DNA from 4 places in the Streptomyces sp. NPDC104096 genome. Region 2 is predicted to be linked to each of the others. Evidence: riboswitches for the same ligand, from Rfam matches in the RefSeq annotation. Region 2 holds a riboswitch; each other region holds the start of a gene.
The links. A riboswitch is a leader RNA that binds a small molecule or an ion and turns the genes downstream of it on or off. The one in region 2 is predicted to bind cyclic di-AMP.
Positions count from the first base shown of each region.

Region 1: another riboswitch for cyclic di-AMP. It lies ahead of ACZ60B_RS12975 (C40 family peptidase); the one in region 2 lies ahead of ACZ60B_RS02530 (M23 family metallopeptidase).
Region 3: another riboswitch for cyclic di-AMP. It lies ahead of ACZ60B_RS07550 (M23 family metallopeptidase); the one in region 2 lies ahead of ACZ60B_RS02530 (M23 family metallopeptidase).
Region 4: another riboswitch for cyclic di-AMP. It lies ahead of ACZ60B_RS26855 (transglycosylase family protein); the one in region 2 lies ahead of ACZ60B_RS02530 (M23 family metallopeptidase).

Region 1 covers NZ_JBVJMD010000009.1:112,467-119,346, reverse strand. The annotation lists gene ACZ60B_RS12985 (ATP-dependent Clp protease proteolytic subunit) at 1-640, shown strand, start outside; gene ACZ60B_RS12980 (hypothetical protein) at 648-956, shown strand; cyclic di-AMP (ydaO/yuaA leader) riboswitch at 1,338-1,507, shown strand; gene ACZ60B_RS12975 (C40 family peptidase) at 1,511-1,984, shown strand; gene ACZ60B_RS12970 (ATP-binding protein) at 2,099-2,557, opposite strand; gene ACZ60B_RS12965 (helix-turn-helix domain-containing protein) at 2,768-3,625, shown strand; gene ACZ60B_RS12960 (DUF397 domain-containing protein) at 3,635-3,859, shown strand; gene ACZ60B_RS12955 (8-amino-7-oxononanoate synthase) at 3,986-5,113, opposite strand; gene bioB (biotin synthase BioB) at 5,260-6,456, shown strand; gene ACZ60B_RS12945 (adenosylmethionine--8-amino-7-oxononanoate transaminase) at 6,449-6,880, shown strand, end outside.
Region 2 covers NZ_JBVJMD010000002.1:18,596-25,475, reverse strand. The annotation lists tRNA gene ACZ60B_RS02540 (tRNA-Met) at 11-84, shown strand; gene ACZ60B_RS02535 (PP2C family protein-serine/threonine phosphatase) at 646-1,806, shown strand; cyclic di-AMP (ydaO/yuaA leader) riboswitch at 2,063-2,228, shown strand; gene ACZ60B_RS02530 (M23 family metallopeptidase) at 2,239-3,267, shown strand; gene ACZ60B_RS02525 (aldo/keto reductase) at 3,448-4,392, shown strand; gene ACZ60B_RS02520 (PrsW family intramembrane metalloprotease) at 4,427-5,743, opposite strand; gene trmB (tRNA (guanosine(46)-N7)-methyltransferase TrmB) at 5,848-6,633, opposite strand; gene lhgO (L-2-hydroxyglutarate oxidase) at 6,783-6,880, opposite strand, start outside.
Region 3 covers NZ_JBVJMD010000004.1:310,862-317,741, reverse strand. The annotation lists gene dxs (1-deoxy-D-xylulose-5-phosphate synthase) at 1-1,358, shown strand, start outside; gene ACZ60B_RS07575 (aspartate aminotransferase family protein) at 1,355-2,740, shown strand; gene ACZ60B_RS07570 (hypothetical protein) at 2,772-3,170, shown strand; gene ACZ60B_RS07565 (helix-turn-helix domain-containing protein) at 3,286-3,939, shown strand; gene ACZ60B_RS07560 (DUF6126 family protein) at 3,936-4,058, shown strand; gene ACZ60B_RS07555 (tyrosine-protein phosphatase) at 4,148-4,945, opposite strand; cyclic di-AMP (ydaO/yuaA leader) riboswitch at 5,397-5,558, shown strand; gene ACZ60B_RS07550 (M23 family metallopeptidase) at 5,561-6,511, shown strand; gene ACZ60B_RS07545 (SGNH/GDSL hydrolase family protein) at 6,813-6,880, shown strand, end outside.
Region 4 covers NZ_JBVJMD010000030.1:42,933-49,812, reverse strand. The annotation lists gene ACZ60B_RS26870 (DUF501 domain-containing protein) at 1-79, opposite strand, end outside; gene ACZ60B_RS26865 (FtsB family cell division protein) at 98-574, opposite strand; gene eno (phosphopyruvate hydratase) at 717-2,012, opposite strand; gene ACZ60B_RS26855 (transglycosylase family protein) at 2,329-3,006, opposite strand; cyclic di-AMP (ydaO/yuaA leader) riboswitch at 3,010-3,178, opposite strand; gene ACZ60B_RS26850 (transglycosylase family protein) at 3,526-4,377, opposite strand; gene ACZ60B_RS26845 (cytochrome P450 family protein) at 4,558-5,826, opposite strand; gene ACZ60B_RS26840 (hypothetical protein) at 5,920-6,880, opposite strand, start outside.

The DNA of each region.
Region 1 (6,880 bases), on a different contig from region 2:
GCTCGATCCCTACGCGAAGCTGCTGGAGGGACGGATCGTCCTGCTGGGGTCACCGATCGACGACACCTCGGCCAACGACGTGATCGCGCAGTTCATGCACCTGGAGCACGCGGCGCCGGACCGGGCGATCTCGCTGTACATCAATTCCCCCGGCGGCTCGTTCAGCGCGATGACCGCCGTCTACGACACGATGCGCCACGTCAGCTGTGACGTGGAGACGTTCTGCCTGGGCCGGGCCGGGGCGTGTGCCGCGGTACTGCTGGCCGCGGGCGCGCCGGGCAGGCGGCACGCGCTGCCCGGCGCCCGGGTGACGATCCGCCAGCCGATGCTTCCCGGGCCGTTCGAGGCCCAGGTGAGCGATCTCGTCGTCGAGGCCAAGGAGTTGGCGCGCACCCGGGTCCTGCTGGAGGACATGCTGGCCCGGCACACGGGCCGGCCACCGGAGCAGGTGGCCGCGGACATCGAGCGGGACACGGTCCTGGACGCGCGGGGCGCGCTGGAGTACGGCCTGGTGGACCGCGTCGTGGACGGCCGCGGGGTCCCGCCCGCCGCACCGGGCACGTCCGGCACCCCCACCCTCCCCGGAACATCCGGCGCGCCCGGCACTCCCGGCACGCCCGGCACTCCCGGCGCGAGGTGAGCCGGGGATGCTGCCGCCGGAACTCCCGCCGCTGCCCGCCCTGACCCGGGCCGAGGGCGAGCTGATCGACCGTTACCTGGAGGTGGTCGACCTGCTCGGCCGCATCAACCCCGCGCACCACGGGGACACCTACCGCGGACTGCGCGCCGCCCAGGCGCTGGTGGGCAGGGCGACCGCGCTGCGCGACGCGCTGGCGCTGATGCACCAGCGGGGCGAGGCCGAACTGCACGCGCCGACGCTCGCGCGGGCGCTGCGCGTCCTCGACGGGGAGCGCCGCACGGCGCGCGTCACCGTGCCGTCGCGCTCCGACAGTTGACCCGTCCCCGGTCGGCCCGGACGTCGCGCGCGATGCGCGAACCGTCCGGGACTGAGTTCAAACGCTCCGAACGGCGTACCCACTGTCGGAGTAGCGACGGATCCTTTTCTCGGGCCTCCAGGGTTGCGCAACGCGCGTAGCTCGACGGCGGGGTGAAGTGCTCCGCCGCTGGTCCGGGGCTCGTCGTTCCCCTGGACGGACGATCGAACAAAAAGGTGTCCACCCGAACGGGTGAGTGGTGAGTAACAACACAAATCCACGGTTCCGTTGGGATTTTCGGACACCTGTGAGTGAAGATCCCTGTCTGACGACAAGCCCCCGCCACAGCGGCGGGGCGGTCCGGGCGGACGCCGAGTCCTGCCGCCGCCCGGATGACCGGTCGACAGGAGTGCACCGGCAGGAGTGGAGGACCCAAGCACGACGGGTTCGCCGGAACGGTCAAGCCATGACCGGACCGAGCAGCCCTTGGGGTGAAGCCGCGACAGCGGCCGGGCAACTTCGCCAGCCCGAATCCGACAGGTCATCCTTCACAGGCGGCTGACGAAGGGTTGCGCATGACTGCGCTCAATCGTGTCCCGTCGATGATGGTCCGGGCCGGTACGGCTTCGGCGCTCACCATCGCCGCCGTGGGCGGCTCGATCGTGGTCCCGGGCCTCTCCGCGGACGCGGCGGCCGCAACGACCGCGACGAAGGTTCTCAAGATCGCGGCTTCCAAGAAGGGCTCGCCGTACCGCTACGGCGCCACCGGGCCGCGCAGGTTCGACTGCTCGGGGCTCACGCTGTACGCGTTCAAGAAGGCGGGCAAGAAGCTGCCCCGCACCGCGGCCCAGCAGTACAACAAGACCCACCACGTCTCGGCCCGCCACCGCAAGGCCGGGGACCTCGTGTTCTTCCACTCGGGTTCCAGCGTCTACCACGTCGGCATCTACGCCGGGAAGGGAAAGATCTGGCACGCCCCGAAGACGGGGGACGTGGTGCGGCTCCAGAAGATCTGGACCAAGAGCGTCTGGTACGGCCGGGTGAGCTGATCCGCCCGGTGCGGTGGTGGCGGCCTGGCACGTCCCCACCGCACCGGGTCTCCTCCCCGGGCCTCCCCGCACCGGGTCTCCTCCCCGGGCCTCCCCGGACCGGGGGCCCGGCCCTCAAGGCTCCTGCTGTCCCGCGGCAGGCACCGGCCGGGCCGGGACGGTCCACGGGAGTTCGATGCACACCGTCTTGCCCCCCTCGGGGGTGGGACGGACGTGCAGCCTTCCGCCGCACTCGGTGGTCAGCCAGCGGACGATCACCATGCCCCGGCCGTTGTCCTGCTGGACAGCGGCCGGCAGGCGTTTGGGGAAGCGCGGATGGCTGTCGGTGACGCCGACGCGCAGCCGCTCGTCACGGTCGAGGGTGAGATCGACCGTGAACGTCGGGGACTGCCCGAACGTGTGCTGTACGGCGTTGGTGGCGAGCTCGGAGACGACCAGTCGGACGGTGTCGGCCATCTCGGCGTCCGGGGGCAGCCCCCACTCCACGAGGGCGCTCGCCACGAAGTTACGGGCCGCGGAGACCGAGGCGGGATCGCTCGGCAGGGTGACGGATGCTTCCAGATGGTCTGCCATGGCGACGTCGTCCCTTTCCCGCGGGACCGCAGTCCGACAAGGAGCGGATTCGAGTACGGTCCCGGACTGGTGCTTCTTCGCCAGACTGCCATTTCCGGGCCGGTCACGGTGCCGATCCACCGAGATATGCATATATCTGTCGCTCGAAGCGGTGAACTCTGCGACGGCAGACCGTATTTGGGCGACTCGGAAGCAGTAGGGAGTTTTCCCATGCAGTACGGTCCCGCCGTGCGCCGCCGGAAACTGGGCGCCGAGCTGCGCGCGCTGCGCGCCCGCACCGGGCTCACCAGTGGTGAGGCGGCCCGTCTGGTGGGCTGGCACCAGTCGAAGGTCAGCCGGATCGAGACCGGTGCCAGCGGGGTGAAACCGGCCGATGTGCGGCTGCTCCTGGACGCGTACGGCGTCGCCGAGACGGAACTGCGGGAGTTGCTGCTGATACTGGCGGGCTCCCACGACGGCGGCCGGGACCACTGGTGGCACGCGTACCGTGGTGTTCTCCCGCCCACCTACCGGGATTTCATCAGTCTGGAGTCGCAGGCGAGCGCGATGCGCACGCTGGAGACGTCCGTGGTCCCAGGGTTGTTGCAGACGCCCGAGTACGCCCGCGCGGTGACCCGCGCCGCGGTCGAGGGGCTGGACGAGGAGCGGCTGGACGCGCTGGTCGAGGTGCGACTGGCCAGGCAGGACGTGCTGCGCGCGCATCGTCCGCTGGAGCTGACCGCGGTCCTGGACGAGGCGGTGCTGCGCCGGGAGGTCGGCGGGCCCGAGGTGATGGCGCGTCAGTTGCGGCGGCTGGTGGAGGCGGGGCGGCTGCCCCAAGTGCGGCTCCAGGTCCTGCCGTTCCGGGCGGGAGCACACATTGGCGTCACCGGACCTTTCGTTATCTTGTCATTTCCGAGCACTTCTGATCTGGATGTGGTTGTTCTCGACCACATGACGAGTAGCCTCTACCTCGAACGGAAAGAAGACCTCCAGGCCTACTCGGAGGCCTTCAACACCCTCAGGACGCACGCCCTTTCACCCGAGGACTCATTGGATTTCATCGCCGGGATAGGTGACGACACATAAGGAGGCGCCATGACTGCACTGCCTCGCAACTCGATACCCGCCACGCGTCTGCACGGCGCGATGTGGCTGCGCAGCAGCTACAGCACAGGAGCGAACAACTGCGTCGAGACGGCGCGGCCCGGCCGAGGACCGTGGGCCGGACTGCTCGCCGTACGCGACTCCAAGGATCCGGCCGGCCCCGCGCTGCTCTTCTCCCCCGAGAGCTGGGCGAAATTCACGGCCACATTCCACTGATTCCGGTCATTCCCGGTCCACTCCGACCAATATCGGGCCAGTATCGACCGGCACCGAATCGGCAGCAAAGCGCCGTCATTCACCGGTAATTGGCGAACGTGCGAAACAGGGCCGTGTCACGCCGACTCATGGTCGTGTCTCGTCGATCACCCGCACCGCGTGCGCGATCAGCTCCTCGGTGAGGTCCGCGCGCGCGGTGAGCCGAAGCCGCGAGATCCCGTCGGGCACGGAAGGAGGACGGAAGCAGCCCACCACGACACCCGCCGTCCGGCAGTCGGCCGCCCACTTCACGGCCTCCTCCGGGGACGGCGCCCGCACGGAGACGACCGCCGCGTCCGGACGTACCGCCTCCAGGCCCGCGGCGGTCAGGCGCGCGTGCAGTTCGCCCGCCACCGCGCGGGAGCGCGCCGCGCGCTCCGGCTCGCGGCGCAGCAGCCGCAGGGCCGACAGCGCCGCTCCCGCCGCGGCGGGGGCGAGACCGGTGTCGAAGATGAACGTCCGCGCCGCGTTGACCAGATGGTCGATCACCCGGGCCGGGCCGAGCACGGCGCCGCCCTGACTGCCCAGCGACTTGGACAGGGTGACCGTCGCCACGACGTCGTCGGCGCCCGCGAGCCCGGTCGCGTACGGGGCTCCCCTGCCGTCGTCGCCCAGCACGCCGAGCCCGTGCGCGTCGTCGACGACCAGTCCGGCGCCGTGCTCCCGGCAGACCCGGGCGAGCGCGGCCAGCGGTGCGGCGTCGCCGTCGACCGAGAAGACCGTGTCGGAGACGGCGACGGCGGGCCCTTCGTGGGTCCGCAGCGCCTTGCGCACGGCGTCCGGATCCGCGTGCGCGGCCACCTGGGTGGTGCCCCGGGCCAGCCGGCAGCCGTCGATCAGCGAGGCGTGGTTGCCCGCGTCCGAGACGATCAGCGAGCCGTGCGGGGCCAGCGCCGAGACGGCCGCGAGGTTGGCCGCGTAGCCGGAGGAGAAGACCAGCGCCGCCTCGAAGCCGCAGAAGGCGGCCAGTTCCCGTTCGAGTTCGGTGTGCAGTTCGGTGGTGCCGGTGACGAGCCGGGAGCCGGTCGCGCCGCCGCCCCAGGTCCGCGCGGCGCGCGCCGCGCCCTCGACGACCTCGGGATGCCGGGTCAGACCGAGGTAGTCGTTGCTCGCGAGGTCGAGGAGCGGCGAGTCGGCCGGGCGCGGGCGCAGGGTCCGTACGAGCCCGGCGCGGGCGCGCAGTTCAGCCTGCTCGTCGATCCAGCCGAACGCCATGGGTCCTCCGGGGATTTTGTAGGCAGTGGACAGACCCTAGCCGGACGGCCGTCGGGCCAGGATGTGGCAATCCACACACCGTGAAGTGTCTCTGTTGTGTGAAGTCACCTTGGCCCCGAGCAGGTCCTTACGACAGGATCGGCCTCATGGACCTGCTGAAGACGCTGGTGGAGAAGGGGCTTCGGCGCGAGCTGCCGAGCCGCGAGGAAGCACTCGCCGTACTGGCCACCTCCGACGACGATCTGCTCGATGTGGTGGCCGCGGCCGGCAAGGTGCGCCGGCAGTGGTTCGGCCGACGGGTGAAACTCAACTACCTCGTCAACCTGAAGTCCGGGCTGTGCCCGGAGGACTGCTCCTACTGCTCCCAGCGGCTGGGCTCGACGGCCGGGATCCTCAAGTACACCTGGCTGAAGCCGGACGAGGCGTCCAAGGCCGCGGCGGCCGGGCTGGCCGGCGGCGCCAAGCGGGTCTGCCTGGTGGCCAGCGGGCGCGGTCCGACCGACCGGGACGTGGAGCGGGTCTCGGACACCATCAAGGCCATCAAGGACGGGAACGAGGGCGTGGAGGTGTGCGCCTGCCTCGGCCTGCTCTCCGACGGCCAGGCGGAGCGGCTGCGCGAGGCGGGCGCGGACGCGTACAACCACAACCTCAACACGTCCGAGGAGACGTACGCGGACATCACCACCACGCACACCTACGCCGACCGCGTGGACACCGTGCAGAAGGCCCACGCGGCGGGCCTGTCGGCGTGCTCGGGGCTGATCGCGGGCATGGGCGAGAGCGACGAGGACCTGGTCGACGTGGTCTTCTCGCTGCGTGAGCTCGACCCCGACTCCGTTCCGGTGAACTTCCTGATCCCGTTCGAGGGCACCCCGCTGGCCAAGGAGTGGAACCTCACCCCGCAGCGCTGTCTGCGGATCCTGGCGATGGTGCGGTTCGTGTGCCCGGACGTCGAGGTGCGGATCGCGGGCGGCCGCGAGGTCCATCTCCGTACGATGCAGCCGCTCGCCCTGCACCTGGCCAACTCGATCTTCCTCGGGGACTACCTGACCAGCGAGGGCCAGGCGGGCAAGGCCGACCTGGAGATGATCGCCGACGCCGGGTTCGAGGTGGAGGGCGCCGACCAGGTGACGCTGCCCGAGCACCGGTCCGGCGGCTGCCACGAGACGACGGCCGACAGCGGCTGCCACGACGGCGGCGCCGGCTGCCACGGCGGCGACAGCGTCTGCGGGTCCGCCCCGGCCGCCGCTCCCGCCCCCGCCCCGCGGGTCGACGAGCCGCGCCCGGACCTGGTCGCCGTACGCCGCCGGGGCGCCGGCACGGACCTCGCGCCCAATGCCTGACCTGAGCGTGCCCGAACTGCTCGAACTGGACCGACGCCACGTCTGGCATCCCTACGGCCCGATGCCGGGCCGCCAGGAGCCGCTGGTCGTGGCGTCGGCGAGCGGAGTGCGGCTGACCCTCGCGGACGGTTCGGGCGAACTGGTCGACGGCATGTCGTCCTGGTGGTCGGCGATCCACGGCTACAACCACCCGGTGCTGAACGAGGCCGCGCGCGAACAGCTCTCGCGGATGAGCCATGTGATGTTCGGCGGGCTCACCCACGAGCCCGCCGTACGGCTGGCGAAGCTCCTGGTCGACATCACCCCGGCCGGTCTGGAGCATGTCTTCCTCGCCGACTCCGGTTCGGTGTCGGTCGAGGTCGCGGTGAAGATGTGCCTCCAGTACTGGCGTTCGCTGGGCCGCCCCGCGAAACGGCGGCTGCTG
Region 2 (6,880 bases):
GTCCTACCGACGCGGGGTGGAGCAGCTCGGTAGCTCGCTGGGCTCATAACCCAGAGGTCGCAGGTTCAAATCCTGTCCCCGCTACTGAAGACTCAGGGCCGGAATCCAGTTCACGGATTCCGGCCCTGAGTGTTTTCACCGCGGCTCCCGGCGTTCGCGCGGCGCTGTCCCGCGTCGCCGTCATCCGGTCGGCCCAACATCACTCGCCCAGCGCGCCGACTCCGGCGAACCTGGACCTTCGTGGCTGGAGACGGCGGGAGACGAGTGGTGCGCTCTGGTGACCTGACGGGTGAGGGGCCGCACGAGGAACCCGGCGCGGCCGGGGGGTCCGGCACGGCCGACGACCACCTCGTCCCGTACGCACGCGCGGGCGGCCGCCTTCGACCCGACCCGACCCCGGATCCCGAACTGGTGTCCGACCCGGACGCGGACTCCGACCCGCACCTGCACTCCGACCCCCACCTGCACGCGGACCCGCACCCGGACTCGGCTCCGCACCCGGACTCGGTCCCGCACCCGGACTCGGTCCCGCACCCGGACTCGGTCCCGCACCCGGACTCGGTCCCGCACCCGGACCACGGTCCCGGCGGCGAGGCACCCGCCTCGCCCGCCTCGCCCGCCTTGCCCATCGCCCCCGCGGCCCCCGTGCCGTCCGGGGCCCCCGTGCCGTCCGGGGCGTCCGGGGCGTCCGGGGCGCCCGTGCAGCCCGTGCCCGCCGACGCCTCCGGCGAGGAGCGGCGGATCTGCCTCCTGCGGTCGCTCCTCAGGCTGCTTCCCGCGCTGCTGGCCGTCGGCGGGGCCGGCTACGGCATCTGCACGCCCCGCGGCTTCACCGCGGCGCCCCTCTTCACGGCCGCCCCGCTGGTGGCGGCCCCGCTGTACTCCTTCCTCGGCACCGCCGTCACGGGGGTGGCCGCCGTCGTCGGCGCGTACGCCGTGCACGCCCGGTTCACCCGGGTCCCGGACGCCGACGCGGTCACCGAGATCGTCACCGTGGCCACGGTCGCCGCGATGGCCGCGGTCATCAACCGTGTCGTGCGCCGCGGCGACCAGCGCCTCGCCAGTGCCCGCGAGATCGCCGAGGCCGCCCAGCGCGCGGTGCTGCCCGAGCCCGCCGCCCGGATCGGCGGGTACGACGTCGCCGCCCGCTACGAGGCGGCCCAGGCCGACGCCTTCATCGGCGGCGACCTCTACGCCGTACAGGACACCCCGCGCGGCGTACGGCTGGTCGTCGGGGACGTACGGGGCAAGGGCATGGGCGCGGTGGCGGCGGTGGCCGTGGTCATCGGGGCCTTCCGGGAGGCCGCCGAGCAGGAGGCGACCCTGGAGGCGGTCGCCCAGCGGCTGGAACGGGCGCTGGCGCGCGAGGGCACCAGGCGCGACGGGCCCGACGTCTCCGAGGGCTTCACCACCGCCGTACTCGCCGAACTTCCGCACGGGGACGAGACGGTGCGGATCCTCAACCGCGGGCACCCGCCGCCGCTGCTGCTGCACCCGGACGGCACCGTGTGCCCCCTGCCCGCCCGGGAGCCCGCCCTGCCGCTCGGCATGGGCGAGCTGGACAGCCGGCCCGACCGCGCGGAGGAGACCCGGTTCCCCAGGGGCGCCACCCTGCTTCTGCACACCGACGGCGTCTCCGAGGCGCGTGACGTCCAAGGCCGTTTCTACGACCCCGAGGAGCGGCTCGCCGGCCGCTCCTTCCGTGATCCCGAGGAACTGCTCGCCGCTCTCGCGCGGGACGTGCACCGGCACTGCGGGGGAGGACTGGCGGACGACATGGCCCTGCTCGCCGTCCGGCGGCCCTGACCACGCTCTCGTCACGTGGAGTGATCGGACGACCCCCCTGCGCATAACATCTGAGTCACCATCAAAACCTCCGTGACTCCTGAGGAGTTGCCGGCGCGCTTCACGCAAGGGGCAACTCGCCCTATTTCCGCCGGTCATCGCCTTAAGTCCTGGCCAAAAATGTTATTGATCAAGCGGAACGGCTTGGAATCCTGACCCCGTGCCCATTAACGTTCGATAACGCAGCGCGGTCGTCCCAGCCGTCACAAGGCGGCTCCGTGCGCACGCGCCGAATCCCGCAAGGGAACCGGGGAACCAACACCCTGGGGTGAATCGCACGGCCACCACTGTCAGTGACACCAGTGACAGGCGGTATACGCGCGTAGGAGACCTTCCTGCTCCGAACCCGTCAGCTAACCCGGTAGGCGAGAAGGAAGGAAGGAGTACGCCCACGTGGCGTCCAACCCGCCTGCCCCAGAGGCCCCGTTCGTGCCGAGCCAGACCAGCACCGAGCCCTTCGGCCTCGGCAGCTACCGCGCCGACGAGGGTCCGTGGGAGGAATGGAATCCCACCGCGGAGACCGTTCGCCCCCCGCGTGGCAAGCATCGCGTCGCCAAGCAGCGTGGCGGGGGACTCGCCCGCAGCTCCACCGTCCTGGGCGTCGGTGTCATAGCCGCCGTCGCCGGCGGCGGAATGGCCAGCGCCAACACCGGCAAGCCGCCGGTCTCCATCTCCATGCCCGACCTTCCCTCCGTCGGCTCCCTGCTGTCGGACGAGAAGCCCGCCGAGACCGCGCAGGACGTCGCGACCCCGCTCAGCGGCATCGGTGTGACCACCGCCGACACCGCCCAGGGCACCACCGACGCCGGCGAGGCGCTGCGCAGCCGGATCATGGCCCAGGCCGAGCAGCAGCAGACCCAGGTCGAGGCCAAGGCCGCCGCCGCTGCCGAGAAGGCCGCCACCGACGCGGCCGCCAAGGCGGAGCAGGCGGCCAAGGAAAAGGCCGAGGCCGCCAAGAAGAAGGCGGAGGAAGAGGCCGCGAAGAAGGCCGAGGCCGAGCGCCTGGCCGAACTCGCCAAGCAGTACACCCTGCCGACCTCCTCGTACACGATCACCTCGACCTTCGGCGAGGCCGGCTCCATGTGGTCCTCCGGGTACCACACGGGCCTCGACTTCGCCGCGCCCACCGGAACGCTCATCAAGGCGATCCACAGCGGCACGATCACCGAGGCGGGCTGGGCCGGCTCCTACGGCTACCGCACGATCCTCACCCTCGACGACGGCACCGAGCTGTGGTTCTGCCACCAGTCCTCGATCAGCGTCAGCGTCGGGCAGAAGGTCGCCACCGGCGATGTCATCGGCCGCGTGGGCGCCACCGGCAACGTCACCGGTCCGCACCTGCACCTGGAGGTCCACCCGGGCGGCAGCGCGGACGGGATCGACCCGATGGCCTGGCTGCGCGGCAAGGGACTCACCCCCTGACGTCCCGGTCCCCCCGGCTTTCCTGAACCTCCGGCAGTCCTGGCGACATCCCCCCGACGCCAGGACTGCCGGTTTTTCCGCTGCCGGGCCGCGGGAGACGGGCGACGGCTCACGGAAGCGGTGGGAGTGCCGGACGGCCGTACGGAATATCACCTTCCAGGCCGGGCGTTGACATTGGGCATGACTTCCCTTCGCAAGCTCGGTTCCTCCGACCTCGAGGTCTTCCCGCTCGCCCTCGGCGGCAACGTCTTCGGCTGGACCGCCGACCAGGACCGGTCCTTCGCCGTGCTCGACGCCTACACGGCCGCGGGCGGCAACTTCATCGACACCGCGGACTCCTACTCGGCCTGGGTAGACGGCAATCAGGGCGGTGAGTCCGAGACGATCATCGGCGACTGGGTCAGGGCCCGCGGCAACCGCGCCGACGTCGTCATCGCCACCAAGGTCAGCCAGCACCCCGAGTTCCCCGGTCTGAGCGCCGCCAACATCAAGGCCGCCGCCGACGCCTCGCTGCGCCGCCTCGGCACCGACCACATCGACCTCTACTACACCCACTTCGACAAGCCCGAGGTGCCGGTGGAGGAGATCGTCGGCGCGCTCGACGAACTGGTGCGGGCGGGCAAGGTGCGCCAGATCGGCGCCTCCAACATCTCCCCCGCGCGGCTGCGCGAGTCCCTGGAGTTCTCCGACAGCGAGGGCCTGGCCCGGTACGTGGCCCTCCAGCCCCACTACAACCTGGTCTCGCGAGACACCTACGAGGGAGAACTCCAGGACCTCGCGGCCCGGTCCGGGCTCGCGGCCGTCCCCTACTTCGCCCTCGCCTCCGGATTCCTCACGGGCAAGTACCGCCCGGGTACGACGGTCGACAGCGCGCGGGCCACCGGCGCCGCCAAGCACCTGGAGACCGACCGCGGCCGCAAGGTCCTCGCCGCCCTCGACGAGATCGCCGGCGCCCATGACGTCCCGGTCGCCACCGTCGCGCTCGTCTGGCTCGCCGCCCGGCCGACCGTGCTCGCCCCGATCGCCTCCGCCCGCACGGTGGAGCAGCTGCCGGCCCTGCTCGGGGTCGCGGAGCTGGAGCTGACGGAGCCGGAGGTCGCGCGCCTCACGGAGGCGTCGGCCTGATCCGGCCCGCCCGCCCTCCCCGGCTGCCCCGGGGCTAGGACCGGTACGGGTTGTAGGCGGGGTACGCGGCCGCCGGATAGCCGTACGCAGGCCAGGCCGCCGGGGGAGGCGTCGGCACCATCACCGGTACCGGCGGTGCCGTCGCCCGCGCCGCGTAGTCCAGCGCGGGCCGCGCGACCTCCCGGCGCCGCCACAGCTGGTGCAGCAGTTCCCGCTCCCGTACGACGAAGTCGCTGCCGGCCCGGCCCCTGCGTCCCCTGCGCCGCAGGGCCGCCAGCGAGGTCGCGTAAGTCTCGTACTCCGCCACCGTCCGCTCGGCCGGCTTGCCGAGGTGGTGCCCGGCGTACTCGCGGGCCAGCCGCCGGGCCCGCATCGAGCCGAGCGCGTACGGCTCGGCCGGGCTGAGCCAGCCCGCGGCGACGTACGCGGGCAACTCCTCGTACACGGTCCGCAGTTCGCGTTGGCGCGTCCAGATCACCAGCCAGGTCAGCAGGCCGAACGCGGGCACCATGAACAGCCCGTACACGGCGAAGAACCCGTACTCGCCGAAGGTCGCGGAGCCGTTCCAGAACGCGTGCATGCCCATCGCGAGCAGCAGTCCGCACGGCGGCAGCAGCACCCGGCGCACGCGCTGCCGGTCCGAGCAGAGCGCGGCGAGGCCGAAGCCGATGCCGGTGAGGACGGTGAACAGGGGGTGCGCGAACGGCGACATGATGACGCGGACGAAGAAGGTCGCCGCGGTGACGGAGGCGATGCCCCGGTCCCCGCTGAGCTGGTCGGTGCCGAAGGCGGTGCCGAGATAGAGGATGTTCTCGGTGAACGCGAAGCCGGTCGCGGTCACCCCGGCTATGACGACCCCGTCGACGATGCCGGTGAAGTCCCTTCTGCGGAAGAGGAAGACGAGCAGCACGGCGGCGGCCTTGGCGGACTCCTCGACCACGGGCGCTATCACGGTCGCGCCGAGGGTGTCGGCGCCCGACGGATCCGCCGTCGCCGTCGCGATCCACTCGGTCGCGAAGCTGTTGGCGACGATCGCTATCAGCGCCGCCGCGCAGGCGCCCCAGGCGAAGGCGAACAGCAGGTTGCGCCAGGGGCCCGGCTGGACCCGGTCCAGCCAGCGGAAGGCGGTGACGAGCAACGGCACCGGCAGGACCGCGAGTCCGAGACCGACCAGGAATCCCTCCGTGCCGGTCTGACGGCGCACCAGCGCCAGGATGACGAGTCCGGAGAGCGCCAGCAAAGTGATCACGGCGCCGTACCGCACCCCTGTGCGCTGCCACCAGCGTGGGTGCCGGACCCCGCCTCCGGCGGGGCCGAAGGGGTGCGTCGGATACGGGGGAACGGTCGCCACGGCATTGACCCTAACGAGGGAGAGCTGGTCCTGCTGTTCCTTTTGTGCCGCCGGCCCGGCGGCCGTGGCGGCCGTGTCCACCACGGCCGCCACGGCCGCCGTGCCTACGACGGCCGCCGCTCCTGCGGTTCGCGGTGCTGTACGCGACGGAAGAGCAGATCGTTCACGACATGTCCCTTGTCCAGTCCCTGGCCCTCGAAACGGGTCACGGGCCGGAACGCGGGACGGGGCGAGAAACCGCCGTCGGCACGGGTGTTCTCGAAGTCGGGGTGCGCGTCGAGCACCTCGAGCATCTGCTCGGCGTACGGCTCCCAGTCGGTGGCGCAGTGCACGACCGCGCCGGGCCGCAGCCGGGTCGCGGCGAGGTCGAGGAACTCCGGCTGGATCAACCGCCGCTTGTGGTGTCGCTTCTTGGGCCACGGGTCGGGGAAGTAGACGCGCAGCCCGGCGAGGGAGTCGGGGGCGAGCATCTCGCGCAGCAGGATGATGGCGTCCCCGTTGGCCACCCGGACGTTGGACAGCCCGTGGTGGTCGGCCAGGTTGAGCAGGTTGCCCTGGCCCGGGGTGTGCACGTCCACGGCGAGCACGTTGGTGTCCGGGTCGGCGGCGGCCATCTGCGCGGTCGCCTCGCCCATCCCGAAACCGATCTCCAGCACCACCGGGTCACCGTTGCCGAACAGCTCGCCGAGGTCGACGACGCGCTGCCCGTCGATGTCGAGGCCCCACCGGGACCACAGCCGCTGCAACGCGTCCGCCTGTCCCGTGGTCACCCGGCTGCGCCGCGGCTGGAAGCTGCGGATCCGCCGCTCGAAGTGCGACCCGGCGGGATCGGCCTGGGGGCCGTCGGGGAAGCGGGGCTCCCCCTTCGGCCGGGCGGGCCGTTCGGGCACATCGGGGCCGGACCGGTGCCGATGTGCGTCGGGGGCGGACCGGGGCGCTTCGGGGGAGGTGTTCAGCTCAGACACAGTGGAGTCGATTTTACGGCGCCCGACGAGAGCCCCGGCCGGGGCGGCCGTCCGCGCCGGTGCGGTGCCCGTCCTCACACCGAGCCCAGTACGGTCAGCGCCCTGCGGGCCACCTCCCGTCCGATCGGCAGCGAGGCCGTCGCCGCGGGCGAGGGCGCGTTCAGCACATGCA
Region 3 (6,880 bases), on a different contig from region 2:
GCTCCTACGCGCCCACCATAGGCGGCCTCGCCAACCACCTGGCGACCCTGCGCACGACCGACGGCTACGAGCAGGTCCTCGCCTGGGGCAAGGACGTACTGCTGCGGACCCCGGTGGTCGGCCCCACGCTGTACGAGTCGCTGCACGGGGCGAAGAAGGGCTTCAAGGACGCCTTCGCGCCGCAGGGCATGTTCGAGGACCTGGGGCTGAAGTACGTCGGACCGATCGACGGCCACGACCTCAAGGCCGTCGAGTCCGCGCTGCGCCGCGCCAAGCGTTTCCACGGGCCGGTCCTCGTCCACTGCCTCACCGAGAAGGGCCGCGGCTACGAACCGGCCCTCGCCCACGAGGAGGACCACTTCCACACCGTCGGCGTGATGGACCCCCTCACCTGCGCGCCGCTCGCCCCGGCCGGCGGTCCGTCCTGGACCTCGGTGTTCGGCGACGAGATGGTCAGGATCGGGGAGGAACGCGACGACGTCGTGGCGATCACCGCCGCGATGCTGCACCCGGTGGGCCTCGGCAAGTTCGCGGCCCGCTTCCCCGACCGGGTGTGGGACGTCGGCATCGCCGAGCAGCACGCGGCCGTCTCGGCGGCCGGTCTCGCCACCGGCGGACTGCACCCCGTGGTGGCCGTCTACGCCACCTTCCTCAACCGCGCCTTCGACCAGTTACTGATGGACGTGGCCCTGCACAGGTGCGGCGTCACCTTCGTGCTCGACCGGGCCGGCGTCACCGGTGTCGACGGCGCCTCCCACAACGGCATGTGGGACCTGTCGATCCTCCAGGTCGTCCCCGGGCTCAGGATCGCCGCGCCGCGCGACGCCGACCAGCTCTCCGCACAGCTGCGCGAGGCCGTCGCCGTGGACGACGCACCGACCCTCGTGCGCTTCCCGAAGGAGTCGGTCGGTCCGCGGATCCCGGCCGTCGGCCAGGTGGGCGGTCTCGACGTCCTGCACCGCGGCCCGGGCACGCCCGAGGTACTGCTGGTGGCCGTCGGCGTCATGGCGCCGGTCTGCCTGCAGGCCGCCGAGCTCCTCGAAGCGCGCGGCACCGGCTGCACCGTGGTGGACCCCCGCTGGGTCAAGCCCGTCGACCCCGCGCTGCCGGGCCTGGCCGCCGGGCACCGGCTGGTGGCCGTCGTCGAGGACAACAGCCGCGCGGCCGGGGTCGGCGCGGCGGTCGCGCTGGCCCTGGGCGACGCCGAGGTCGACGTACCCGTACGGCGGTTCGGGATCCCCGAGCAGTTCCTCGCGCACGCCAAGCGCGCCGAGGTGCTCGCCGACATCGGTCTCACCCCGGTCGAGATCGCCGGACGGATCAGCGCAAGCCTGGCAGTCAAGGAGAAACACGGATGACCGAGGAGTTCGACCTCGCCGCGCTGCTGGCCGAGCGCGGGGCCGAGCGCTACGAGCTGCACGCCAAGCACCTCAACCACCAGCTCCCGCGGATGCTGCACACCATCGGCTTCGACAAGGTCTACGTCCGCGCCGAGGGGGCCTACTTCTGGGACGCGGACGGCAACGACCACCTGGACATGCTCGCCGGGTTCGGGGTGATGGGCCTGGGCCGTCACCACCCCGTGGTCCGCAAGGCGCTGCACGACGTCCTCGACGCCTCGCTCGCCGACCTCACCCGCTTCGACTGCCAGCCGCTGCCCGGGCTGCTGGCCGAGCGGCTCCTCGCGCACAGCCCGCACCTGGACCGGGTGTTCTTCGGCAACAGCGGCACGGAGGCGGTCGAGACCGCGCTGAAGTTCGCCCGCTACGCCACCGGCAGGCCGCGGATCCTGTACTGCGACCACGCCTTCCACGGGCTGACCACCGGCTCCCTCTCGGTCAACGGCGAGACCGGCTTCCGGGACGGCTTCGCGCCGCTGCTGCCCGACACCGCCGTCCCGCTCGGCGACCTCGACGCGCTGGCCCGGGAGCTGAGGAAGGGCGACGTGGCGGCCCTCGTCGTCGAGCCGATCCAGGGCAAGGGCGTGCACGAGGCCCCGCCCGGCTACCTGCGCGCCGCCCAGGAACTCCTGCACCGGCACAAGGCGCTGCTCATCGCCGACGAGGTGCAGACCGGGCTGGGCCGGACCGGCGACTTCTACGCCTACCAGCACGAGGACGGCGTCGAACCGGACCTGGTGTGCGTGGCCAAGGCACTCTCCGGCGGCTATGTGCCGGTCGGCGCCACGCTCGGCCGGGACTGGATCTTCAAGAAGGTCTACTCGTCGATGGACCGGGTGCTCGTCCACTCGGCGAGCTTCGGGTCGAACGCCCAGGCCATGGCCGCCGGGCTCGCCGTGCTGTCGGTCATGGAGAACGACCAGATCGTCGCCAACGCCCGCGCCACCGGGGAGCTGTTGCGGTCCCGGCTGGCCGCGCTCACCGACAAGTACGAGCTGCTCGCCGACGTCCGGGGCCGGGGCCTGATGATCGGTATCGAGTTCGGGCGGCCGAAGTCGCTGAAGCTGCGCGGCCGCTGGAGCATGCTCCAGGCCGCGCGCAAGGGGCTGTTCGCGCAGATGGTGGTCGTCCCGCTGCTCCAGCGGCACCGGATCCTCACCCAGGTCTCCGGCGACCACCTGGAGGTGATCAAGCTGATCCCGCCGCTGATCGTCGGCGAGCGGGAGGTGGACCGGTTCGTCGACGCCTTCACCGAGGTGATGGACGACGCGCACAACGGGGGCGGACTGGTCTGGGACTTCGGCCGGACACTGATCAAGCAGGCGGTGGCCAACCGGTAGTCCGGGCGGGGCGTCGGTGCGCTGCGGCATGATGACGGCCGTGAACACCGAGATGCTCAAGGACATGTGGCAGCGGCTCCTCGCCGACCCCGGCAAGTCGTGGGTGCTGTTCGAGCACGGCACCTGTGTCGTGCTCACCGCCCCGGAGGGAGACCTCGCGGACCAGGCCACCGGGATTCTGCGGGAGTTCGGCCCGGTGCGCGCCGGATCCCCGGCGGGGGACTTCGGGGTGATCGACCTCAAGGACGCCGAAGGGTGGGTCGTCACCGGGCGGCACAACGACGTCCTCACCTACGTCGGCCCCGACGAGCCGCACGAACGGTCGGACATCGCGATAGGGGTGTTCGGGCGGTCCAAGCGCCACCGCGACGGCACCGAACTCCACGTCGTCCACGTCGAGGACCGGCGCGGCCGGGCGGCCCAGGACTGATCACCGGCGCCGGCGCCGGGCCCTGGCGGCCACCGGTCCGCGCCCCGTGCCCTTCGGTTTGCCTGAGAGGCAAGGTATTTGCCAGAGAGGCAATCGACCTGGCTCAATGGATGGCATGAGCTTCCCAGAAGCCGCGTCCGAGCCGCCGCTCGGCCCGGCAACAGAGCCGGCCGCGGAGACCGCCGAAGGCCTCTCGGCCGTCGCGCCGCGGCTGCGCGCCCTGCGCCGCCGGGCCTCGCTGACCCTGGAGGCCGCCGCCCGTGCCGCCGGGCTGTCGCCCGCCCATCTCTCCCGGCTGGAGACCGGGCAGCGCCAGGCATCGCTGCCGATGCTGCTCGCACTCGCCCGCGTCTACGGTACGACAGTCTCGGACCTGCTCGGCGAGACGGTCCCCGACCGGGACGCCGTGCTGCGCGCCGGTGACGCGGAGCCGACCGCCGCGGGCGGCTGGACGTACTGGCAGGCTGGCTCGCCCGGCCGCGGGATGCAGGCCCTGCGGGTACGCGTCCCGTACGGCTCGCAGGGCGACGTCGTCCGCGTGCACCCCGGCGAGGAGTGGCTGTACGTCCTCACCGGGCGCCTGCGGCTGCGACTGGCCGACGCCACCCACCTGCTCGGTCCGGGCGACAGCGCGCACTTCGACTCGCTGACCCCGCACCGTATAGCCGCTCAGGACCCCGACGGGGTCGAGCTGCTGTTCGTACACACCCTGTTGCAGAGCCCGACGGCCACCCTGTGCCTCGGCGACACCATCGGAGAGAAGCCATGAGTGACATCGAGGAGAAGTTCCCCCGCTCCCTCTGGATCAGGCTGATCGTCTACATCGCCGTGGGACACGTCCTCGCGGCGTTCATCTGGCTGCTCTTCGAGGTCGGCGCCCAGCAGTAGTCGCCCGGCGACGGGCGGCTCGGCGGCGGGGCGCCGACAGCGGGCGGCCCGAAGGGCCGGAGCCCGGCGGCGAGCCGCCGGGCCGAGGGTCAGTCGAGGAGCCGCTCGCGCAGCCGTTCCCGGGTCTCGGGCGCCAGCCGGAGCCCCTGCTCCAGGTAGGCGTCGACGCCGCCCCAGTTCTCCTCGATGGTCTCCAGCGCCGCGGCCAGGTACTCCGCCCGCGCGTCGAACAGGGGGCTGAGCAGCTCCATGACCTCGGGGGAGTAGCCCGCCGAGGACGAGTCGCTGCGGCGCACCCTGTAGCGGCGGTGCGTGGCGTTGGACTCCAGGTAGTCGGCGAGGATCGCCTCGCGCTCCACGCCCAGGGCCAGCAGCGTCACCGCGATGGACAGGCCGGCGCGGTCCTTGCCCGCCGCGCAGTGCATCAGGGCCGGGACGCTGTCCTCGGAGAGCGAGTGCAGCACCCGGGAGTGCTCGCCCGTCCGCTCCTTGACGATGGTGCGGTACGACATGATCATCCGGTGCGCGGCCCTGCCCTCGCCGAGGATCGCGCGCAGCTGCTCGATCTCGCCGTCGCGGACCATCTTCCAGAACTCGGAGCCGTCCGCCGGGTCCGACAGCGGCAGGTTTACATTGCGCACGCCGGGCAGCTCGACGTCCGGGCCCTCCAGCTTCTGGTCCGCCGCGTTGCGGAAGTCGAAGATCGTGTGCAGCTTCAGGGAGGACAGGAACGCCGCGTCCTCGTCGGTCGCGTGCGCCAGGTGACCGCTGCGGAACAGCACGCCGTGGCGCACCCGCCGTCCGTCGGCGGTGGGCAGTCCGCCGACGTCGCGGAAGTTGCGCACTCCGGCCAGTTCGGGCTCGGTCGACGGGACCTGCTGCGTCAAGGGGGGCTCCTCCCGCTCGCCCCGTCGGCGTGGCTCGGCGGGTGGCCGACGGGATGCGCTGACGACGATACGACATCGGTTCGAGGGCGACCGCGTCGTCCACAGGCCGAAGCGTCGGTGCGGCGACCGTCCCGGTGTGTCACCTGTAGGCGGTCTGCCCGGATTGCCCTCTTTGCCGGAACTCGCCCTGGAATAAAGGTGACTGGGTGACGAGTGCGTGAGGAGGGTCATATCGGTGACCGTGAGTGCTGCGTCATGTTCACGCAATCAGTGCGCCTTTTGGGGAGATGTGAAACGAGAGGGGAGGAGTTTTACGCAGGGTAATCGGGATCTCTCGTAACGGATCAAGCAAAACGGGCACATCCGGAAGAGGCCGCTTGTCCCGTTGTGGCGGGCTCGCTTACGTTCCACACCGATCCGGGTGGACGCCTAATCCTGCCGCCGCCCGGTGCCCGCACACTCACCCGTGCACGGCAGGAACGGGGGACCCACAGGCTCGACCGCCTGGTCCCGTCACCGGAACAGGCTAGGGGTTCAGCCGCGCCGCGAGCGCGGCCGGGCATCTCCAGTCCGCACCCGACAGCTCACCTCGTAGGCGCCGGAGAGGAAAACGCCATGCCCGCGAAGGGTAAGCACCGCCGTCCCAAGGCCCCGCGCCTCAGCCGCTCGCTCGCCGTCGTCGGAACCGGCGGTGCCACGCTCGCCCTCCCGCTGCTGGGGGCCACCGGCGCGCACGCGGCGACGCCGCAGTCCGCCGCCCGGTCGGTTCCCGCGAAGGCCGCGCAGTCCGGCGCGACGAGCGGCCAGAAGACCGCCGAGCAGGCTGACGGGCAGAGCACGGGTGCCCGTACCTACACGGTGGTCGCCGGCGACCACCTCGCGAAGATAGCCGACGCCCAGCACGTCGACGGCGGCTGGCACCGGCTCTACCAGGACAACCGGGCGGCCGTCGGGGCCGATCCGTCGCTGATCCACCCCGGTCTGAAGCTCAGCATCGGCGCGAAGGCAGTGACGGGCGAGGGCGCCGGGTCCGCCGCGCCGAAGTCGCCGTCGGCGGGGTCCTCCTCGGCGGAGTCGTCCCCCGCGAAGTCCGCGTCGGCGGAGTCCTCGTCCGCGCGGTCCTCCGCGGCGAAGCCCGCCGCCCCGCAGACCACCGGCAGCGGTTTCACGCTCCCGGTCGCCGGTGCCCCGATCGGCACCGCGTACCACGTGGCGGGCAGCATGTGGTCCAGCGGCCACCACACCGGCGTCGACTTCGTCGTCCCGACCGGCACCTCGCTCAAGGCCGTCGGCGCGGGCACCGTCGTCTCGGCCGGCTGGGGCGGCGCGTACGGCAACCAGGTCGTCATCCGGCTCGCCGACGGCCACTACGCGCAGTACGCCCACCTGTCCCGGCTCTCCGTCTCGGCCGGCCAGACCGTGACCGCGGGTCAGCAGGTCGGTCTCTCGGGCGCGACCGGCAATGTGACCGGCCCGCACCTGCACTTCGAGATCCGCACCACCCCGGACTACGGCTCCGACGTCGACCCGATCGCCTACCTCCGCGCGCACGGCGTCGCCGTCTGACCGACGGGCAGTCCGACCGCCGGGCTGTCTGAGCGACGAACTGCCTGACCGGCAGGCCGTCTCCCGCGTGCCTCTCCGCCGTCGAAGGCCGGACCCCGATCCCCGGGGGCCGGCCTTCGACGCGCCCGGGTGCGGGCACTGCGTCGATGTTCCGGATCGCACGCTTATTCCCTGATTGGACAACTCTTTAGGAGTGGCTTATCTCACCGTCCGTCAACCCATGGCTACGGTCGCGTAGGTCACATTCGAAGGTGAATCATGAGCCGATGTGGCAGACGATTCGAAGAGTGACAGCAGAGCAGTGATCGGGTCGTACGTGGCGGTGGGGGACAGCTTCACCGAGGGCGTCGGCGACCCCGGCCCCGACGG
Region 4 (6,880 bases), on a different contig from region 2:
GCCCGAGCTGCTGCTTGAAGGCCTCGACGTCCGCGTCGGTGGGCTCGGTGCGCTCAGTGTGCGGCGGGGGCGTTTGCATGCGTGTCTTTCTGTCCGTTCACTGGTCGGAGGCGTCGGACTTGTCGACTCCGTCCCAGACGTTCGAGTACCAGGGGCGGCGCGCCGCCCCGCGGGCGGCCCGCGACTGCTTGACCGCGTCCGGGTCGATCACCACATAGCCGGTCTCGCCGGGCATCACGTAGTGCAGCCGCTGCCGGATCTGCTGCTCGGCGTACGCGTCGTCCTGCCAGCGGGCCTTGAGGTCGCGCAGTTCCTCCACGCGCTCCCTGGCCTGCTCCTTCTGCCGCTCCATGTCGGCGATCTCGGCGCGCTGCGAGACGTACTGCCTTATGGGGTAGGCGAGGGCCACGACCAGCGAGCACAGCACGAGGGCGAGCAGCGCGGCCCGTCCGGTGAGCCGGGAGCGGCGGGCCTGCCGTCTGGTCTGGGAGCGGTAGACCCGGGCCGCGGTCTGCTCGCCGAGCACCCGCAGCCTGGTCGCGGTGGAGAAACGGTCCCGGTCCTTCACGGCCATCTGGCTCTCCGCCTCCCCTTCGCGCCCGTCGTCACACGCGCCGTCACACGCGTACGTCCCCGGACACGGTACGGGACCGAGTACGGGGACGTACGTACGACTGGCTCAGGCTTGACCCTGTACGGCTCAGCCCTTGCCGTGCCTACTGGTTCGCAGAGCGAAACCGCGGGAAGGCGCTGCGGCCGGCGTACACCGCGGCGTCGTCGAGGATCTCCTCGATGCGCAGCAGCTGGTTGTACTTGGCGACGCGGTCCGAGCGGGCCGGGGCGCCGGTCTTGATCTGGCCGCAGTTCACGGCGACCGCGAGGTCGGCGATGGTGACGTCCTCGGTCTCGCCGGAGCGGTGGGACATCATGCACTTGAAGCCGTTGCGCTGGGCGAGCTCGACGGCGTCCAGGGTCTCGGTCAGCGAACCGATCTGGTTGACCTTGACGAGCAGGGCGTTGGCGGTGCCCTCCTCGATGCCGCGGGCCAGGCGCTCGGGGTTGGTGACGAAGAGGTCGTCGCCGACGATCTGGACCTTGTCGCCCAGCTTGTCGGTGATGATCTTCCAGCCGGCCCAGTCGTCCTCGAACAGCGGGTCCTCGATGGAGACCAGCGGGTACGCCGCCACGAGCTCGGCGTAGTACTCGGTCATCTCGGCGGCGGAGCGCTCCTTGCCCTCGAAGGTGTAGACGCCGTCCTTGTAGAACTCGGAGGCGGCGACGTCGAGGGCGAGGGCGATCTGCTCGCCGGGGGTGTAACCGGCCTCCTTGATGGCCTCGACGATGAGGTCGAGGGCGGCGCGGTTGGACTCCAGGTTCGGGGCGAAGCCGCCCTCGTCGCCGAGACCGGTGGACAGGCCCTTGGTCTTCAGCACCTTCTTGAGGGTGTGGTAGACCTCGGCGCCCCAGCGCAGCGCCTCGGAGAAGGTCTCCGCGCCGATCGGGGCGATCATGAACTCCTGGATGTCCACGTTGGAGTCGGCGTGCGAGCCGCCGTTCAGGATGTTCATCATCGGAACGGGCAGCAGGTGCGCGTTCGGGCCGCCCAGGTAACGGAAGAGCGGGAGGTCGGAGGCCTCGGAGGCGGCGTGCGCGACGGCGAGGGAGACGCCGAGGATGGCGTTCGCGCCGAGCGAGCCCTTGTTGTCGGTGGCGTCCAGGTCGAACATCGCCTGGTCGATCAGGCGCTGCTCGGTGGCGTCGTAGCCGACGAGCTCCGGGCCGATCTGCTCGATGACGGCGAGGACGGCCTTCTCGACGCCCTTGCCCTGGTAACGGTTGGGGTCACCGTCACGGAGCTCGATGGCCTCGAAGGCACCGGTGGAGGCGCCGGAGGGGACGGCGGCACGACCCGTGCTGCCGTCGTCGAGGCCGACCTCGACCTCGACCGTGGGGTTGCCTCGGGAGTCCAGGATTTCCCGGGCTACGACGACGTCGATGGACGGCACGAGCATCTCCTTCTGGGATGTGACGCAAGCTATGCCGGGCCGGAAAAGCCCGGTGATGCGCAGGCCTGTGGTGGCCGCGCGTGACTGAGCCTAGCCGTCCCGGGGCGATCAGCCGGTCGTTGACCGCCTCATGGACGGAACCGAGAGTAAATTGTTTCCGAACGGAACAAAGCCGGTTCGACAAAAAACCCCGTCCCGGTGCGTACGGGGGAAGAACGCACCGGGACGGGGAGCCCGTGGGGACGGGGGGACGGCCCTCACGTGGCCTCCACAATGAAGGACACGGCTGGGAGGCCGCCGTGGTTCAGCTACGAGCCCGCTGTCACTTCAGGTGAAGCTGCTGGCCGGGGTGGATGACGTCGGCGTCGGCGACGACGCCCTTGTTCAGCTTGAACAGCGCCTGCCAGCCGCCCTTGACCTGGTGCTTCTGGGCGATGCTGCTGAGCGTGTCGCCCTTGACGACCTTGTACTCGCCGTCGCCCTTCGCGACCTTCGTGCCGGCCGGGGTGGTGACGGTCTGCGCGGCGGCCGGGCGCTCGGCGGAGCGGGAGGCGGTCTGCGGCTCGGCGGAGCGGGTGACGGTCTTGGGCGCGGGGGTGCTCGACGCGGCGGCGGCACCGGTGTAGGGGGTGCGGGACAGGCCCTTGCCGCAGACCGGCCAGGCGCCCTTGCCCTGGGAGGCGAGGACCTTCTCGGCGATGGTGATCTGCTGGGCCTTGGTGGCCAGGTTGGCCTGCGAGGCGTACTGCGTGCCGCCGTACGCGGCCCAGGTGGAGGCGGAGAACTGGACACCGCCGTAGTAGCCGTTGCCGGTGTTGATGGCCCAGTTGCCGCCGGACTCGCACTGGGCGACGGTGTCCCACTCGGCGGCGGTGGCGGCGGAGGCGTTGCCGGCCGCCAGCAGCGGGGCGGCGATGGCGACACCGGCGACACCGGCGAGCGCGGCGATGCGGGTGGCCTTGGAGGAGCGGCGGTGCGTGCCCTTACCGGAAAACAGCATGGTGGATCCCCTCACCGACGCCTGCGAGGTGAGCTGTCGGGTTCGGGCCGGTTGAGTTGCCCGGCCACGCCCCTCACGGGACGCGGCTTCACCCCGAGCCGGCACCAGCTTCAACCGCTGGGCCCGGCGCTTACCTTGGGTCCCCCGCTCCTGCCGACGGCGCTTGACGCGACGAATGTTCCCGGGCAGCCGCTGGCAGGATTCGGCGTTGCGGCGGCCGGTGCCCGCTGTGGCGAGCGATCTCGACCGTAGACAGGCGATCCTGGTATTTCCAAAGACGATCAGGGCTTCTGAGACTCATCCCACAGTTTCATCAAAACGGACATTTAGCGGCGAAACGGGGCGTCAACTCTCGCCGCTTTAGGCCCGTTTAGGCAGGTGCCTCCCAGGCCTGACCGGGGAGGACGCGGGTTCCGACGGCATCACCCGCCCCCCGCTCACCATGCGGAGCGGCGCCTTCCGTCGCGGAGGCCCGGAGGGCCGGCCGGAGGGCCGGCGGGCCACCCCGGCGCGAGCGGGTTACGAGCCGTACGCGGTCGAGGCGTGCCGGCCGACGAAGGAGAGGTCGGCGTCGGTGTCGGCGGAGGCCGTGTCCTCGTCGGCGCTGGCGCCGCGGTGGCGGCCGGTGCCCAGGTCGCCCGTGTCGACCAGGCCCGAAGCCCCGATGGCCTGACGGGAATTGTCCGAAGAGTCAGCCTTCGCCCCACTTGCCACGACGTCATCGTCCTGTGCGTCACTCGTGGCGGTATCGGCGGTTTCGCCCGCCTTGTCCGTCGCGGTCGCGGAAGAGGTGGCGGGGGACGTCGTGCCGGAAGGCAGGGCGGACGGGTCGGCGGACGCGGTGCCGGCGGCGGGCGTCGCGGACGGGTCGGCGGTGGCACCGGTGGAGGAGTCGGACAGGCCGAGCGGGTCCGACACCGAGGGCGACCCGGTCGCCCCGGACGCGCCGCTCGCGGTGTCGCCCGCCACACCCGTGTCGACGGCGGCCGTCGCGGAGTCCTTGGCGAGCCCGGAGGTCAGTCCACAGGTGGACCAGGCGCCGGCCCCCTGGGCGGCGAGGATCTTCTCGGCGACGGCTATCTGCTGGGACCGGCTGGCCAGATCGGCCCTGGAGGCGTAGTCGAGACCGCCGTACTGCTCCCAGTCCGCCTGGGTCAGGTGCAGGCCTCCGAAGTGCCCGTCACCGCTGTCGGCGCTCCACGAGCCACCGGTCTCGCACTGCGCGACCTGGTCCCAGGTGCTGCCCTCGGCCGCGCTCGCGCCACCGGCGCCCAGGAGCGGGATGGCGATGGCGGAACCCGCCACGCCGGCCGCGACGAGCAGGGCCGGGGCCTGGCGGGGACGACGGTGACGACCGTTTCCGGAGAGCATGCGGAAACCTTTCGTGCGACAGCAGTGACCGACACGGCCTGACGCTGACGCCGTGTTGATGATTGAACGTATCGGCACACGATCACTTGTCACAAGTTCATGCCGCAGAGATCACGCGCAGATCACAATGTTGACGGTGCGTCACCCGGGCACGGAACCCTCACGACTGCCGCCAATCGGTCAGACCGCCGTGAACTCCACAGGCAGGACACGCAGCCCGCGCATGATGAGTCCGCCGCGCCATCTCAAGTCCGCAGGCTCTGCGGCGAGTTGCAGATCGGGAAGCCGGGTGAGGAGCGTGGTCAGCGCCGTCCGTCCCTCCAGCCGGGCCAGCGGTGCACCCAGGCAGTAGTGGATTCCATGGCCGTAACCGAGGTGCTGGTTGTCACTGCGAGTGAGGTCGAGCACATTCGGCTCGGCGAACCGCTCCGGGTCCCGGTCGGCGGCCGCGAGGACGACGAGAACGGGGTCCCCGGGGGCGATGTCCTGTCCGCCGATGGTCAGCGGCCCGGTCGCGAACCGCCAGGTCGCCAGCTCCACCGGCCCGTCGTAGCGCAGGAGTTCCTCGATGCCGGTCTCCATCAGTCCGGACTCGCCGGCGGCCAGGGACGACTGGAGGCGGTCGCGCTGACCGGGGTGGGTCAGCAGGGCGTACATGCCGTTGCCGATGAGGTTGACCGTGGTCTCGAACCCCGCGAACAGCAGGATGAACGCCATCGCGGCGGCCTCGTTCTCGGTGAGGTGCTCGCCGTGGTCGGAGGCGCGGATGAGACCGGAGATGAGGTCCTCGCCGGGTGCGGCGGTCTCCGGCAGCGCCTCCCGCTTGCGGTGGATGAGCTCGGCGAGATAGCCGCGCATCTTCTTCACCGACCGCGCGACGCCGCCCCGCGGCCCTCCGCCGTGCCGGATCATCATGCCCGCCCAGTCCCGGAAGTCGTCCTGGTCCTCACGGGGTACGCCGAGCAGTTCGCAGATGGCGTAGATGGGCAGCGGGAAGGCGAACTCGTGGATGAGGTCGGCGGAGCCCCGGGCGGCGAAGCCGTCGATGAGCCGGTCGGTCAGCTCCTGCACGCGCGGTGCGAACTCCGCGACCCGGCGCGGGGTGAACGCCGTGCTGACCAGCCGCCGGAGCCTGGTGTGGTCCGGCGGGTCGATGTTGAGCAGATGGGTCATCAGCTCGGCCTTGCGTTCACCGGGGATGCCGGTCTTGCCCTTGGCGTGCGCGGGCTCGTCGTGATGTGCGGGGTTCTTGCTCAGCCGCGGGTCGGCGAGGGCCTGCCGGGCGTCGGCGTACCGGGTGACCAGCCAGGCCTCGACCCCGCTGGGCAGCCGGGTGCGGTGCACGGGGGCGTGCTCGCGCAGCCAGGCGTAGGCCGGGTACGGGTCGGCGGCGAACTCCCAGGTGAAGAGGTCGGGGGCGGGGCTGTCGGGCGCTGGCTGGTTGGTCACGCCTCGACGTTAGCCGGGTTCCCGGCGGGGGCCTTCTTCGCGGCGGGGTACGCCGGTCCGGAAGCCCGGCAGAACCGTGCACCGCGGGACCGCCTACCCGGCATCGTCGACCGGGCCTTTGGGGATGTCGAGCAGGCGGCGTCTCAGATGCCTGTCCGAGGCCCCAGAAGTCGGAATCACGCTGGTCGGGGCACGGCGCCGCGGCGCCTCCCCTGCGGATCCCGGCAGCGGAGCCGATCGGGCCGCCCGTGGCTCCCCCGCCCGTGCCTCCGCAACGTCCCCCTCCCCGAACAGCCCCAACCAGTCCGCCGCCTCCCCGTCCCCACCGTCCGCCGCCGTCCGCAGCCAGTGCTCGGCCAACGACAGATGTGCCAGGCCGAGCAGGCGTGCCTCGCGTGCCCCGGGCCTGTGCTCGGCCGCCGCCCGCAGATACGGCAGGGCCTCCTCGGCCTCGCCCCGTTCCAGCAGCAGTTCCCCGACCCGTGCCGCCAGGTCCGTCCGCCCCGCCTCGGCCGCCTTGCGGAACCAGTCCAGCTCGGTGGCCTCGTCCTCGGCGACCCGGCCCAGCACGCCCATGAGGTGCATGGCCTCGGTGTCACCCGCTTCGGCTCTCGGGGCGAAGACGGCGTGGGCGGTCCTGCGGACGTTGTGGTGCACGTCGGCGTCGTGGCGCGTCTGCTCCAGCGCGCAACGCCAGACGTCCGTCCGCACCGGCACCGACGTCCGTCGTGCCTGCGCGACCAGCGATCCGTGCGGCCGCCACGCCCCCTCGCTTCCCCTCGCGCCCGGCCCCGGAACGACGGGGACGGCGACCAGCAGCCCAGCCACTCCGTGTCGCGGTGCGGCCGCCCAGGCCGTCGCCTCCTGGAAGGTCTCTCCGCCCGACGGCCTCCTGCCGTAGTACGAGGCCGCCGTCCTCAGCAGGAGGTCCGGGATGCCTCCGGTGACTCCGCAGCAGGCCAGGTCCACGGCCGCCCGTACCAGCAGATGCCCGTACGGATGGCGGCTGTTGGACCGTCCGGAGCTGTGCCACAGGTCGTGCAGCTCGGGGCCG